3 regions of the Janthinobacterium sp. SUN120 genome follow, and region 3 is predicted to be linked to each of the others. Evidence: predicted binding sites of a transcription regulator. Region 3 holds the regulator's gene; each other region holds the start of a gene.

Region 1 (4,762 bases), 140 kb from region 3:
ACCGTGGGCCGCCACGGCAGCCGCATGCCGGCCGCCGGCGATGCCGCCCCGTCCGGCGACGAAGTTCAGGCTCAGGCGGGCTTGCTGTCGCATGCGCCGCTCACGCTGGTGCCGGGAGAACTGCTGGGCGACGAGGCGAAGAACCGCATGGCCAAATTGCTGTTTGCCACCAGCTACCTGGAATACTGTTCGTTCGGCAATAAACTCAATCTGCAGTTCGTCGAATTGCAGCGGCGGCAGAACATCGACCCTTACCTGGCGCATATCCACGGCCTGCATGACGAGGACGGGCGCTTCATCGGCTTTTTCACGGCCGCGACGATGGACGAGTTCCAGGCTTGCGGCGCCGTCTCGTATTACCGCGATGACATGAAGGCGCTCGACGATGCGTATGACGCCTTCGTGCTCGCGCATGCGCGCGCCGACGACTGTTTCGTCAGCAGCTTGGCCATCGACGAAAAATACCGGGGCCAGGGTTTATTCAGGCAGATGTTCCACGAAATCCGCGACCTGTCCAGCCGCAAGGGCTGCGCGCGCATCACCTTGACGGTGTGGGAAAAGAGCGAAGCGCTGCAAGTGTATCTGCACAAGGGTTTTCGCAGCGTGGGCACGTTTGACTATGCCTACAGCCTGTTCTATGACCGGCTGCATTTCCTCGTGTATGAAGGAAACTGAGGAAGGTAACTGAGGGGAAGGTGAGGGGAGTGGGGGCGGCCGGTAGCCGCCCCGTGTAGTGTCTTACAGGGCCAGGAAGGCCAGGCCCGCCACGGCCGTCGGCAGCAGGGCGCCCGCCAGCAGGCCGACGGCGCCGATCGATTCATCCTTGAAGCCGCGGCGCAGCAGGGCCACGCCGGCCGGGTTCGGCGCATTGGCGATGACGGTCAGGCCGCCACCGGCCACGGCGCCGGCCATCAGCATGTATTTCGCTTCGTCCGTCATGCCGACGATCAGCGAACCGAGGTAGGTGAGGGCCGCATTGTCGGTAATCGCCGTCAAGCCCAGGGCGCCGAAGAACAGGGCCAGCGGTTTCAGGCTCGAAACGATGGGCTGCAGCCACCATTGCTGCATGCCGCCCAGCACCACCAGGCCGCCCAGGAAGAAGCCGACCAGCAAGCCTTCCTTGAGGATCAGCGGGCTTTGATAGCGCTCATACGCCTGCACGAAGCCGAGGAAGAACAGGAACAGGCCGATGAACAGCACGGGATGGTGCGCCAGGGTGACGACGCCGGCCAGCACGATCATGTGCACCAGGCTGACGGCCAGCGGCACTTTCGGTGCTTCCACTTCGCCAGCCTTCGGCTTGATGTCGGAGGTGTTGCTGTGCAGATATTTGCGCAGCAATATGCTCACGCCCGTGGCGTTGACCAGCACGGCGATGGCGGCCTTCCAGCCGAAATGGGTGGCCATGTAGGCGCTGTCCCAGTTCCACGTGGTGGCCACCATCAGCACGGGCGGCGCCGCGTACGAGGTGAGGGTGCCGCCGATGGAAACGTTGACGAAGAGCACACCCAGCGCGCCGTATTTCAGCCATTCAGGGATGCCCGGGCGGAAGATTTGCGGCGCCAGCATCAGCGCGGCCAGGGTCATGGCGGCCGGTTCCGTGATCAGGGAGCCCGTCAGGGGCACGAGCGCCAGGCCCAGCCAGACGAGGGCCAGTTCCGTGCGCAGCGGCATCACGCGCGCCACGCCCTTCAACAGGCGCTGCACGGCGTCGAGCACGGGGCGCGAGGCGGCCACCACCATGACGACAAAGACGAACAGCGGCTCCGTGTAATGGCGCGACTCGGCATACTCGATGGCCGCATCGCCGCCCGAGACAAAGGCCATGATGATGATCAAAATAAAGGCCCAGAAGCCGAACACGACTTCCACTTCGCCCAGCAAGTGCAGCAAGCCCGCATGGCGGGGATGGCGCCGCGATAATGTTTCAAACGACTTGGCGGCGAAGGTGTGGATGAGCGCGAGGCCGAAGACGATGGCGCTGATGAGTTGGATGGTGGTCAAATGCGTTTCCTTATGGACGGAGGAAGCCGCCCGGTGCATTGCCGAGCGGTAAGGAGAGTGCTTATGGTACAGCAATCGATGTGAAAAACGGTGTTTTTCGGACGTCGCGGGACGGCCCCCGGATGGGGATGCGCAGATATGCCTTGCCAAAAGGGGGACTGGATAGTACTGTATATGCATACAGTATTCATCTTCATATTCATATTCAATTATGCAACATTCCCAATTGATGGCCTCGCCGGAAGCCTTGCACCCGTCCCTGTGGCGCGCATCGCAGCTGGGGCAGGGCGCCACGCGCTGCCTGGACACGGGCTTTGCCGCCCTGTCCGCGCAGCTGCCCGGCGGCGGCTGGCCCTGCGGCAGCCTCATCGATCTGCTGGTGCAGCAGCCGGGCAGCGGCGAAGTGCGGCTGCTGGCGCCCGCGCTGGCGCAGCTGCCGGGCTTGCCCATCGTGCTGCTGCAGCCGCCCCACCCGCCGCAGGCGCTGGCCCTGGCCGCGCATGGGCTGGCCCCGTCGCAACTGCTGTGGCTCAAGAGCGCCGGCAGCAAGGATGCCCTGTGGGCGGCGGAAAACATCTTGCGCAGCGGCACGTGCGGCGCCTTGCTGTTCTGGCAGCCGCACGTGCGCGCCGACAGCCTGCGCCGCCTGCACCTGGCCGCGCAGTCCGGCAACACCCTGTTCTGCATGCTGCGCCCCTTGCATGGCGCGCAGGATGCGTCGCCGGCGCCGTTGCGCCTGTCCGTGCGCCCGGCCGCCGGCGGCATCGAGATCGGCTTCATCAAGCGCCGGGGACCGCAGCGCGACGCGCCCCTGTTCCTGCCCCTGCAACCTCCTTCATTACTGCTACGCCATGCGACTCTGGATCGGCCTGTACCTGCCCCGGCTCCCGCTCGAAGTGTTTTGCCCGCGCTGGTCGGCTGACCTTCTCGGCGTCGTGCTGGAGCAGGAGCAAGTGATGGCCGTGTCGCCGCTGGCGCGGGCGGCGGGCATCCGGCCGGGCATGCGCCGCGCGGGCGCGCTGATGCTGGCGCCGCAGGCGCGCCTGCACGAGCGCTCTTTGGAACGGGAAGCGCAGGCCCTGCAAGCGGTGGCGCTGGCGCTGCTGCAATATTCGCCGCTGGTGGCGCAGGGCGAGGAAGCGACCCTGCTCGTCGATGCGGGCGCCAGCCTGCGCCTGTTCGGCGGCGTGCGCGCCCTGTGCCGGCAGATTGCGGCCAGCTTGCGCGCGCTGGGCTACACGGCCCAGCTGTCGTGCGCCCCCACGGCGCGCGGCGCCTGGCTGCTGGCGCGCGCCGGGACGCGCCGGGGCCGCGTGCTGGGCATGGCGAGCCTGGTGCGCCGCCTCGACGGCTTGCCATGCGCCTTGCTGCCGCCCGCGCGCCCCTGGCTGGAATGGCTGGACGGCATCGGCTGCCGCACCCTGGGGCAGTTGCGCCATTTGCCGCGGCCCGGCTTGCAGCGCCGCTGCGGCGGGGCCTTGCTCGACATGCTCGACGATGCGCATGGCCACGGCACGGAACTGTACCTGTGGCTCGAAGCGCCGCCCACGTTTTGCGCCAGCCTGGAATTGTTCGACCGCGTGGAGCACGCGGAAGCGCTGCTGTTCGGCGCGCGCCGTCTGCTGCAGCAAATGACGGGCTGGTTGTGCGCGCGGCAATTCGCCGTCGAACGCATCCAATTGCTGCTGGCGCACGAGCGGGGCAGGGTGGCGCGCCCACCCACCGTCATCGACCTGGCCCTGGGCGAGGCCGTCTGGCGCGACGAGCATTTATTGCGCTTGCTCAAGGAACGCCTGGCGCAGCTGGTGCTGGAGGCGCCCGTGATCGGCCTCACCCTGGAAGCGCTGCAGGTGCAGCCGATGGCGCCGCCCAGCGACACCCTGTTTCCCGAGCCGGGCGGCACGCCGCAGGAGCGCCAGCGCTTGCTGGAATTGCTGGTGGCGCGTCTTGGCACGGACAATGTCTTGCAGGCGGCGCCGCGCGCTGATTACCGCCCCGAGGCGGCCAACCAGTGGCTGCCGCTGCCGGCCAGGCCAGGCGCACAAAACGCGCAGCCGGACTTGCCGCCCGGCTTGTCCGGCATGCCCCGTCCCGGCTGGCTGCTGGCCCAGCCCATCGCCCTCCTGATGCGCGAACACCGGCCGTTTTATGGCTCGCCGTTGAAAATGGTGTCCGTCGCCGAACGCATTGAGGCGGGCTGGTGGGGGCAGTCGCAGGCGCGCGATTATTTCATTGCCGAAGGACTCGATCACGCCCATTACTGGGTCTACCGCGAACGCATCGTCGGCAGCGGAGAAGATGCCGCGCCGCGCTGGTTTTTGCATGGCTTGTTTGGCTGAATGCGTTGTCCTGCTGAAACTGTCATGCTTGGCTATACTTGCCTGCTTGTGCCACGTCATACACCTCAAAAGGATTTCCATGTCCCAACTCTCCGACTTCCCCATCACCCAAAAATGGCCTGCCCGGCATCCCGAGCGCTTGCAGCTATACTCGCTGCCGACGCCGAACGGCATCAAGGTCTCCATCCTGCTGGAAGAGCTGGGCCTGGCGTACGAGCCGCACCTGGTCAGCTTCGAGCAAAACGACCAGCTGTCGCCCGCCTTCCTGTCCCTCAATCCGAACAACAAGATTCCCGCCATCCTCGACCCGGACGGTCCCGATGGCAAGCCGCTGGCCCTGTTCGAGTCGGGCGCCATCCTGCTGTACCTGGCCGAGAAAACGGGCAAGTTCATCCCGCAGGACGCGGGCTTGCGCTATG
Region 2 (4,762 bases), on a different contig from region 3:
CTACCACTCCAAGCTCGTATGATCTGTATTGCTGATCCATGAAGCACTGGACAGTTTTCTGATTTGGTGGGTGCTGAGAGGCTCGAACTCCCGACCTACGCCTTGTAAGGGCGCCGCTCTACCAACTGAGCTAAGCACCCGTTGCTTGTCTCAGAAAACCATCCCGACGTTTGTCACCACGTCTGGAAGAGGCGCTATTATAGGACGGGTAAAATCCTTCTGCAAGCGCTTTTTTCACTTTACTCTGTAATGCCCCATTGCGACAGCATCCACGCCATATTGAACGCATTCTCGGCGATGGCGTTATAGCGGCCCGACGCGCCGCCGTGGCCGGCACCCATATTCGTTTTCAGCAGCAGGGGATTGCTGTCCGTTTTATAGGCGCGCAGCTTGGCCACATACTTTGCCGGTTCCCAGTACATGACCTGGCTGTCGTTCAGGCCCGTCGTCACCAGCATGGCGGGATAATTCTTGCGCGCAATGTTGTCGTACGGCGAGTAGCTGAGCATGTAGTCGTACGCGGCCTTCTGGTTCGGGTCGCCCCATTCCAGGTACTCGCCCGTGGTCAGGGGCAGGCTGGCGTCCATCATGGTGTTCATCACGTCGACAAACGGTACGGCCGCGTGCACGGCGTGGAACAGGTCGGGGCGCATGTTGACGACGGCGCCCATCAGCAAGCCGCCCGCGCTGCCGCCCTGGATGATGAGGCGGTTCGGGCTGGTCCATTTTTCGCGCACCAGGTAGTCGGCGCTGTCGATGAAGTCATTGAAGGTGTTTTTCTTCTTCATCAGCATGCCGTCTTCATGCCAGGCTTCGCCCATGTCGGTACCGCCGCGGATATGCGCTTGCGCATAGATGACGCCCCGTTCCAGCAGGCTGATGCGGCTGATGGAAAAAGTGGCTTCCGTGGAAATGCCGTAGGAGCCGTACGAGTACAGCAGCAGCGGCGCTGAACCGTCGAGCTTGACGCCTTTCTTGTAGACGACCCACAGCGGCACTTGCACGCCATCGCGCGCCTTCACCCACAAGCGCTGCGTGGTGTAGCGGCTGCTGTCGAAGCCGCCGACGATTTCCTGCTGCTTCAGCACCGTGCGCTTGCCGTCCTGCATGCTGACGTCGATGACGGTGGGCGGCGTGACGGGCGACTGGTAGGACATGCGAAATTGCGTGGCGGAAAACTCCGGCGTGCCGGCCGCCGTGGCCAGGTAGACGGGGTCGTCGAATTGCACCGCCTTCCAGTTCTTTTGCGCAAAATCAAAGATGCGGGCGCGGTTCAGGGCGCGTGCCTTTTCCATCACCACCAGGTAGCCCTGGAAGACGTCGATGGACTGGATCACGGCATCCTTGTTGTGCGGCACGACGGGCTTCCAGTTCTTCGGCTGCGGCGCAGAGAATGGCGCGCTGACGACACGGAAATTCTTCGCCCCCTTGTTGGTCAGAATATACAGCTGGCCGTCGCGGTGCTCGATGCCGTAGCGGTGGCCTTTTTCACGTTTCAGCACGGATTGGAACGTGCCTTGCGGCTTGCTCGTTGGCAGCAGCAGCACTTCGCTCGTGTCCGTGCTGCCCGAGGTGAGCACGAAGAATTGCTTGTCGCGCGTGCGGTCCACATGGATGGCAAACTGCTCCACCGGCTCGTGGTAGACCTGTTGCGGCGCACCGCCCAGGGCCAGGCGGAACAAGCGGTCCGAGCGCTTGGTGGTGGCGTCTTCCTGCGCCAGCATCAGGGTGGCGTTATCCGCCGCCCAGGCCAGCGATGTCACGCGCGGCATGCTGTCGCCCAGCAACTTGCCCGTTTTCAAATCCTTGACGTGCAGCTCGTACTGGCGGAAACCCGTCGTGTCGGTGGTGTAGGCCAGCAACTGTTCATTCGGGCTGATGCTAAATGCGCGCACGGCAAAGAATTTGTGGCCTTCGGCCAATTGATTCTGATCCAGCAAGATTTCCTCGGCCGCCTGCGCATCATAGGCGCCGCTGGCGCCGACGGGGCGGCGGCAGTGAATCGGGTATTGCTTGCCCGCTTCCACACGCGTGTAATAGTAGAAATTGCCCTGGCGCGCAGGCACGGACAAGTCCACTTCCTGCATGCGTCCCTTGACTTCCGCATATACCTTGTCGGCCAGCGGCTGGATCGGCGCCGTGACGGCGGCCGTGTAGGCATTTTCCGCATTCAGGTAGTCGATCACGGCAGGATCGGCTTTCTTTTGCAGCCAGCGGTAGTCGTCCGTGACGACCGTGCCGTGGCGCGTTTCCTGCCAGGCCGTCTTGGCGGCGACGGGGGCGACGGCCGTGGCGATGGTGGTGGTGGCGTCGGCGGCCAGCGCGGATGGCGCCAGCGTGGACAGTAGCAGGGCCGGCAGGATGGATGACCAGACGGACCGGCGACGCAAGGCATGATGTGCTGTAGACAAGGCAACTCCTTTGAATAGTTGTGTCAGGATTGTAATCTTGCTATTGAGAAAAGCAACCGCTGATCGTCGCCATCGGGTCCTGTGCGTTTCAACTTGCATCCGCGGTCATTTCCGGTAATACTGTATGCATGCACAGTATCTTGCCGCAATGAAGGCAAGCCGATCCGCCGCGAGGTGTTTTTTGATTTCATCTGCCCCCACACTTGCCGAAGCACCCGCCGCGCGCCGCTGGATCGCCCACCTGGACATGGACGCCTTCTTTGCCTCCGTGGAACTGCTGAAATATCCGGAATTGCGCGGCGAAGCCGTCGTCATCGGCGGCGGGCGCCTGCAGCAGCCCGTGCTGCAGATTGACGGCACGCGGCAGTTTGCCCGCATGCGCGATTATGTGGGGCGCGGCGTCGTCACCACGTCGACCTATGCGGCGCGCGCGTTTGGCGTGTTTTCCGCCATGGGCATCATGAAGGCGGCGAAACTGGCGCCCGACAGCATCCTGCTGCCGGCCGATTTCGAGGCGTACCGCGAGTATTCGGCCCGCTTCAAGCAAGCCGTGGCCCAGTTGTGCCCCATTATCCAGAACGTGGGCATCGATGAAATCTATGTCGACCTGACGGAACACGGCGCGCAGGCGCCGGCCATGGCGGCGCGCCTGAAGGCGGCCGTGTTCGAGGCGACGGGCCTGTCGTGCTCGATTGGCCTGGCGCCTAACAAATTGCTGGCGAAAATCTGTTCCGACCTGGAAAAACCCGACGGACTCACCATTTTGTCGCCCGAGGATATCGCCACGCGCGTGTGGCCCTTGCCGGCGAAAAAGATCAACGGTATCGGCCCGAAGGCGACGGCCAAGCTGGAAGCCCTGGGCATAGTCACCATCGGCGAGCTGGCGCAAGCCGACATGGCCATGCTGCGCACGCAGTTTGGCGACCTGTACACGGGCTGGCTGCGCCAGGCGGCGCTGGGCATCGACGAGCGGCCCGTGCAGACGAGCCGGGAAACCAAGTCCGTCAGCCGCGAAACGACGTTCGAGCGCGACTTGCAGGTGGTGCGCGACCGCGCCACGCTGTCGGAAAAGCTGGAAAGCCTGTGCACGCGCGTGGCGGGCGACCTGGACAAGCAGTCGCTGGCGGGGCGCACGGTGGGTATCAAGCTGCGTTTCGAGGATTTCAGCACCGTCACGCGCGACATCACCTTGCCCAGCGCCACGGCGGACGCCGCTGCCATCCTGCGGGCCAGCCGCGATTGCTTGCGGCGCGTGCCATTTGAAAAGAAAATCCGCCTGCTGGGCGTGCGCATCTCGACCTTGTCCGATCCGGCCATCGCGATGCGGCAGGCGCCGGCCCAGGCGGAGCTGTTTCCCGCCCTGTAGCGGCATTCCCCACGCATCAACAACACCGCGCCAGTCCGCGCTTTTGACGGCATTCCCGTGTCGAAAGTGTAGAATGGCGTTCCCCTGGCACTACTGAAACAAACGGAAGACAAAAACTATGTGGTTCAAGAATCTTCAGATTTACCGCCTGCCCGCACCATGGGCCTATACGCCAGAACAACTGGAAGAGGCCTTGTCCTCGAACAAATTTACGCCGGCGACCAGCATGGATCTGATGCGCCAGGGCTGGGATACGCCACGCCCGAATGGCGGCCTGGTCCACGTGGTCAACAAGCAGATGCTGATCTTGCTGGGCACGGAAAAGAAACTGTTGCCAGCCACCGTCATTAATCAGGTGGCCAAAGCCCGCGCTGCCGAGATGGAAGAAGCGCAAGGCTTTGCACCAGGCAAGAAAGCCATGAAGGAATTGAAGGAACGCGTGGCTGACGAGTTGCTGCCGCGCGCCTTCAGCATCCGCAGCAATGTCTGGACGTGGATCGATCCCGTCAATGGCTGGCTGGTGATCGATGCCGCCAGCCCGGCGAAAGCCGATGAAGTCATCAAGCTGCTGCTCAAGGCCGTGGACAAGCTGCCGCTGGAAAGCCTGCGCGTGCAGCGCTCGCCCGTGGCGGTGATGACGGAATGGCTGCAGGCGGACGATGCGCCTGCCGGCTTCACGGTCGACATGGATACGGAATTGCGCGCCACGGGCGAGAGCAAGGCCACCGTGCGCTACGTGCGCCACACCCTGGAAGCGGACGACGTGCGCCGCCACATCGCGGCCGGCAAGCAGTGCACGCGCCTGGCCATGACGTGGAACGACAAGATTTCGTTCGTGCTGACGGAATCGCTGGCGATCAAGAGCGTCAAGCCGCTGGACGTGATCAAGGAAACGGAATCGAGCACGAAGAACGACGAAGAGCGTTTCGACGGCGACGTGATGCTGATGACGGGCGAGCTGAGCAAGCTGATGGCCGACGTGGTC
Region 3 (4,762 bases):
CTGGGCGCCGCGCGCGCCCTCTTCGGCGATGGCGAAAATCTTCGATTCGGCCTCGTCAAGCATCTGCTTGACTTCCTTGCCCTGCGGGCTGAAAGCCGTGCCGGAGATATCGTCGGCGACGGTAATGAGTTTACGCAGCACGCCGCGGTCGCGCACGATCTCGGCGTAGCGCCGGATGTTCGCGGCCGATGGCGTGTTTTGCGCCATGGCGTTCAGGTAAGCGAGTCCGCCCACATCATCGGCCTTGCCGAGCTGGGTCAGGGTTTCAAAAACAGTAATGACATCGGCTGGCTTGGAAGCGTTAACCATCTTGACGATTTGCTCGAAGATGATGCGATGGTCATAGCGATAGAAATCCTCCGCATGCATGAAGTCGGCGATGCGGTCATATGCGGCATTGTCGCGCAGCAGACCACCGATAACGGATTGTTCTGCTTCGATCGAATGCGGCGGAATACGGAGGGAATCCAGTTGCGGATCAGAGGGGGCGTTCATGGCGCGAATTATACCCGCTTCGGCGTGCTGGCAAAAATAAAGGGCTGAAATTGAGCGAAAAAAAGGCCACAAAAAAGCCGGGCGAACCCGGCTTTTCATAGTGCTTTACAGTACGGTAGCGCTTGCGGGCCAGGCCCGCAGACGATTACGCGTTCGCGTCTGGAACGACAGCGATAACAACTTCCACAACCACGTCGGTATGCAGAGCAACCGAAACGTTGTGCTCGCCAACGATCTTCAGCGGGCCGGTAGGCATGCGGATTTGTGCTTTTTCAACAGCAAAACCTTGCTTGGTCAGCGCTTCAGCGATGTCGAAGTTGGTGACGGAACCGAACAGACGGCCATCAACACCAGCTTTTTGAGCAACTTGAACGGTCAGGCCGCTCAGTTTTTCGCCCTGGGCTTGCGATGCGGCCAGTTTAGCGGCAGCAGCTTTTTCCAGTTCGGCGCGCTTGACTTCGAATTCAGCCACAGCGGTTGCCGTAGCACGACGTGCCAGGCGTTGCGGGATCAGGAAGTTACGTGCGTAACCGTCTTTGACTTTGACGACTTCGCCGAGGTTACCGACGTTAACAACTTTTTCTAACAGAATGATTTGCATAGTTCTTCTCCAGGAATATCTGACCGATTAAGCGTGGTGCAGATCGGTGTATGGCAGCAGCGCGAGGAAGCGAGCGCGCTTGATTGCGGTGTCAACTTGGCGCTGGTAATGCGCTTTGGTACCGGTCAGGCGTGCTGGCATGATCTTGCCGTTTTCTTGGACGAAGTCTTTCAGCGTGTCGACGTCTTTGTAGTCGACTTGCTCAACGTGAGCTGCGGTGAAGCGGCAGAACTTCTTGCGTTTGAACAACGGGTTTTGCTGTTTGCGTTTTTCTTTAAGCTTGAGCTTATTTTTGTCGAACTTTTTACCGAATGCCATGTCAGGCTCCTGTATCTAAAATGCGCTAGTCAGAATTGACTGCACTAAAATCAATGATGTGAAACACCAAACTCTTGCTGTTGCGGCTCTTCCTGGCCAGGAAACCCGTGAACTGATACACCCCGCCCAAGCTTGCCTGGCTGAACCGGCCTGAGATTTCGCCAGCGGCTAGCGCGGCAACATCAAACTCGGTCAAACGGGCAATTCCTGCTTCCATCTGCTGCGAACTGTGTTGCAATACTGCATTCACAATCGGCAGCCCTGCCGGGGTATAGCGCAATATTTCGCGCTCGGCAATGATGGCGGTTACTTGTAGCTGGTTCAGCGCACGATCCTGGTCAAGAATTAAGCTGCTGCTGCGGCTGGAGCGGCTGCTGGTGCTTCGGTGCGGTGGCTTTTGGCCGCGTCTTCGCGTTGTACCGATTTCATCATCGGCGAAGGAGCTGTTTCAGCTTTCTTCATTTTAACGGTCAGGTGACGCAACACGGCATCATTGAATTTGAATGCTGTTTCCAACTCGACCAGGGTCTCGTTGTCGCATTCGATGTTCAGGCAGATGTAGTGTGCTTTAGGCAGCTTTTGGATCGAGTAAGCCATTTGACGGCGACCCCAATCTTCCACGCGGTGAACCGAACCGCCGCGGGTGGTTACGCTGGCTTTGTAGCGTTCGATCATCGCGGGCACTTGCTCGCTTTGGTCCGGATGGACGATAAAGACTATTTCATAATGACGCATGCAAACTCCTTCAGGTCGGATTGATAATCGCCCACCCCGGCGTCAAGACGGGTGTGGGAAGGTCAGCCGAAGATTATAACCGCCTTTTGCAAACGTTTCAATCATTCCTTCCACATGGGCCCGAAAAGCCCGCGCGCCACTGTGCCTTCCGCCCGTGGACAAGTATTTCTTGCGAAATTCGCCCAAAACACGGAAATCCCCTTGCATAGTGGGCGATACTGTACAAAAATACAGACTGTTCATATAGACAGCATTTTAGTATGCACCCACCGCTCATGATCAAGCTGACAGCACGACAAGAACAAATCCTGAACCTGATCAAGGACGCGATTGAAAACACGGGCTTCCCTCCCACCCGTGCCGAAATCGCCAATGAACTGGGTTTCAAATCGGCCAACGCGGCCGAAGAGCATTTGCAGGCCCTGGCCCGCAAGGGCGCGATCGAGATTTCGCCCGGCACCTCGCGCGGCATCCGCCTGATCGGCGCAGCCGCCGAAGCGCTGCCGTCGAGGGTGCCGGCAGCGCTGCTGATGTCGCTGCCCCTGATCGGCCGGGTAGCGGCCGGTTCGCCCATCCTGGCGCAGGAAAACCTGGAAGCGAGCTACAACGTCGACCCGGCCCTGTTTTCGGCCAAGCCCGACTTCCTGCTGAAGGTGCGCGGCTGGTCCATGCGCGACGCCGGCATCATGGATGGCGATTTGTTGGCTGTCAAGAAGGTCGACAGCGCCAAGAATGGCCAGATCGTCGTGGCCCGCATCGGCGACGAAGTGACCGTCAAGCGCTACAAGAAGACGGGTTCCGTCATCGAATTGCTACCGGAAAACCCGGACTTCAAGGTGATTACCGTGTCGCCGGAAGATGAGTTTGCACTGGAAGGGCTGGCTGTCGGCCTGATGCGCAGCTGGCATTAAATCACTGCAGCTAAAGAAAGGGCCGCAACAGCATGACTGTTGCGGCCCTTTCTACATACTGCGCGGCTGTTTAGGCGTCCAGCGCATTTTTGAAGTCATCCAGTAAATCGGCCTCATCCTCGATACCGACGGAGACGCGGATCAGGGATTCGGCGATGCCCATGCTGGCGCGCCGCTCGGCACCCATCTCATAGAAAATCGTGTGGGCGACGGGAATGACCAGGGTGCGCGTGTCGCCGAGATTGCTCGCTGGAATGGCAAGATTGAGACGGTTGAGGAAATCGAAGCAATCGATGCCGTCCTTTAATTCAAAGCTGAACAGCGAGCCATAGCTGCGGAACAAGTCCGTCGCCAGCGCGTGCTGCGGGTGCGACGCCAAACCCGGGTAATGCACGGCCGCCACTCTCGGGTCCGCCTGCAGCATGGTGGCCAGCGCCAGGGCGTTCGAACAGGTGCGGTCCATGCGCAAGGCCATGGTTTCCGCGCCGACGGCGATATGGTGCGCCGCTTCCGGCCCCAGGGACGCGCCGAAGTCGCGCAAGGCCTTGGCGCGGATTTGCGCGATGCCCCACTGTGCGGGCGCCGCCTTCTTGTAATTCTCGAAGATGTTCGGATACTGCGTCCAGTCGAACACGCCCGTGTCCGTCAAGCTGCCGCCCAGCGCATTGCCGTGGCCGCCGATGGATTTCGTCAAGGCATTGACCACCAGGCCCGCGCCCACGGCTTTCGGACGGAACAGGTATGGCGTCGTCATCGTATTGTCGACAATGTACAAGATGCCCTTCTCGCGGCACAAGTCGCCGATTTTCTTCAGGTCGGCGATCTGCGTGCGCGGATTGGCAATAGTTTCCACGAAAACAATCCGCGTGGCCGGCGTGATGGCGGCAGCCACATTGGCCACGTCGGTGGCGTCGACGAACGACACGGCGATGCCCTGCCCCGTCACCGTTTGCCACAGGCTGTTGGTGTTGCCAAACAAAAAGGCCGACGATACGACATGGTCGCCCGCGCGCAGCAAGGATTGCACCACGGCACCGATGGCGCCCATGCCGGTGGCGAAGCACAGGGTCGCCACGCCGTCTTCCATCTTGTTGACCTTGTCTTCCAGCGCGGAAACGGTCGGATTGCCCTGACGGCCATAGCGGAAACCCGGTTCCTTGCCCTGGAACACGGAAGCGAGCTGGCGCGCATCGGCGTAACCAAAGGCAACGGAAGTGTGCACGGGCTTGTGCAGGGAGCCATGTTCGATGCCCTTGCGGCGGTCGTTATGCAGGATGGTGGTGGTAAAGCCGTAGTTTTTTTTATCGTTCATGATCGCGGAGAAAAAAATGCCCGGCATCGGCCGGGCAGCTTACTTATGCTTCTGTTGTCGCCAGGTTCAGGTTCAGCTGGGAACGCGGCGTATCTTCGGGCGCTGCCGCCTTCGGATGGTGACGCGCATATTCCAGGCGGTCCAGGTATTCCTGCGATACGTCGCCCGTCACGTACACGCCATCGAAGCACGAAGCCTCGAAGTTGGTCAGAGCCGGGTTGACGTCGGCGATAGCCTGTTTCAGCGCGCCGATATCCTGGTACACGAGGTAATCGGCCGTGATTTCACGGCACACTTCTTCCGTCGTGCGGCCGTAGGCGATCAGTTCGTCGCGCGTCGGCATGTCGATGCCGTACACGTTCGGGTAAATCACCGGTGGCGCGGCCGAAG

Evidence for each region. The regulator LexA, encoded in region 3, represses DNA repair genes until DNA is damaged. The targets are predictions, from matches to a motif close to ACTGTATNNNNATACAGT.
Region 1: the regulator LexA is predicted to act here: its motif matches at 2,172-2,189, upstream of imuA (translesion DNA synthesis-associated protein ImuA).
Region 2: the regulator LexA is predicted to act here: its motif matches at 2,531-2,548, upstream of dinB (DNA polymerase IV).

Annotation. Positions count from the first base shown of each region.
Region 1 covers NZ_JAPUBW010000002.1:679,833-684,594, reverse strand. Annotated here, with positions in the region: gene O0879_RS12735 (GNAT family N-acetyltransferase) at 1-675, shown strand, start outside; gene O0879_RS12730 (putative Na+/H+ antiporter) at 739-2,004, opposite strand; gene imuA (translesion DNA synthesis-associated protein ImuA) at 2,216-2,926, shown strand; gene O0879_RS12720 (DNA polymerase Y family protein) at 2,856-4,343, shown strand; gene O0879_RS12715 (glutathione S-transferase N-terminal domain-containing protein) at 4,423-4,762, shown strand, end outside.
Region 2 covers NZ_JAPUBW010000008.1:128,416-133,177, forward strand. Annotated here, with positions in the region: tRNA gene O0879_RS27880 (tRNA-Asp) at 1-10, opposite strand, end outside; tRNA gene O0879_RS27885 (tRNA-Val) at 65-140, opposite strand; gene O0879_RS27890 (S9 family peptidase) at 240-2,411, opposite strand; gene dinB (DNA polymerase IV) at 2,593-3,777, shown strand; gene O0879_RS27900 (recombination-associated protein RdgC) at 3,896-4,762, shown strand, end outside.
Region 3 covers NZ_JAPUBW010000002.1:542,501-547,262, forward strand. Annotated here, with positions in the region: gene O0879_RS12125 (replicative DNA helicase) at 1-495, opposite strand, end outside; gene rplI (50S ribosomal protein L9) at 641-1,096, opposite strand; gene rpsR (30S ribosomal protein S18) at 1,124-1,414, opposite strand; gene priB (primosomal replication protein N) at 1,440-1,739, opposite strand; gene rpsF (30S ribosomal protein S6) at 1,760-2,149, opposite strand; gene lexA (transcriptional repressor LexA) at 2,425-3,060, shown strand; gene O0879_RS12155 (cystathionine gamma-synthase family protein) at 3,131-4,372, opposite strand; gene purF (amidophosphoribosyltransferase) at 4,416-4,762, opposite strand, start outside.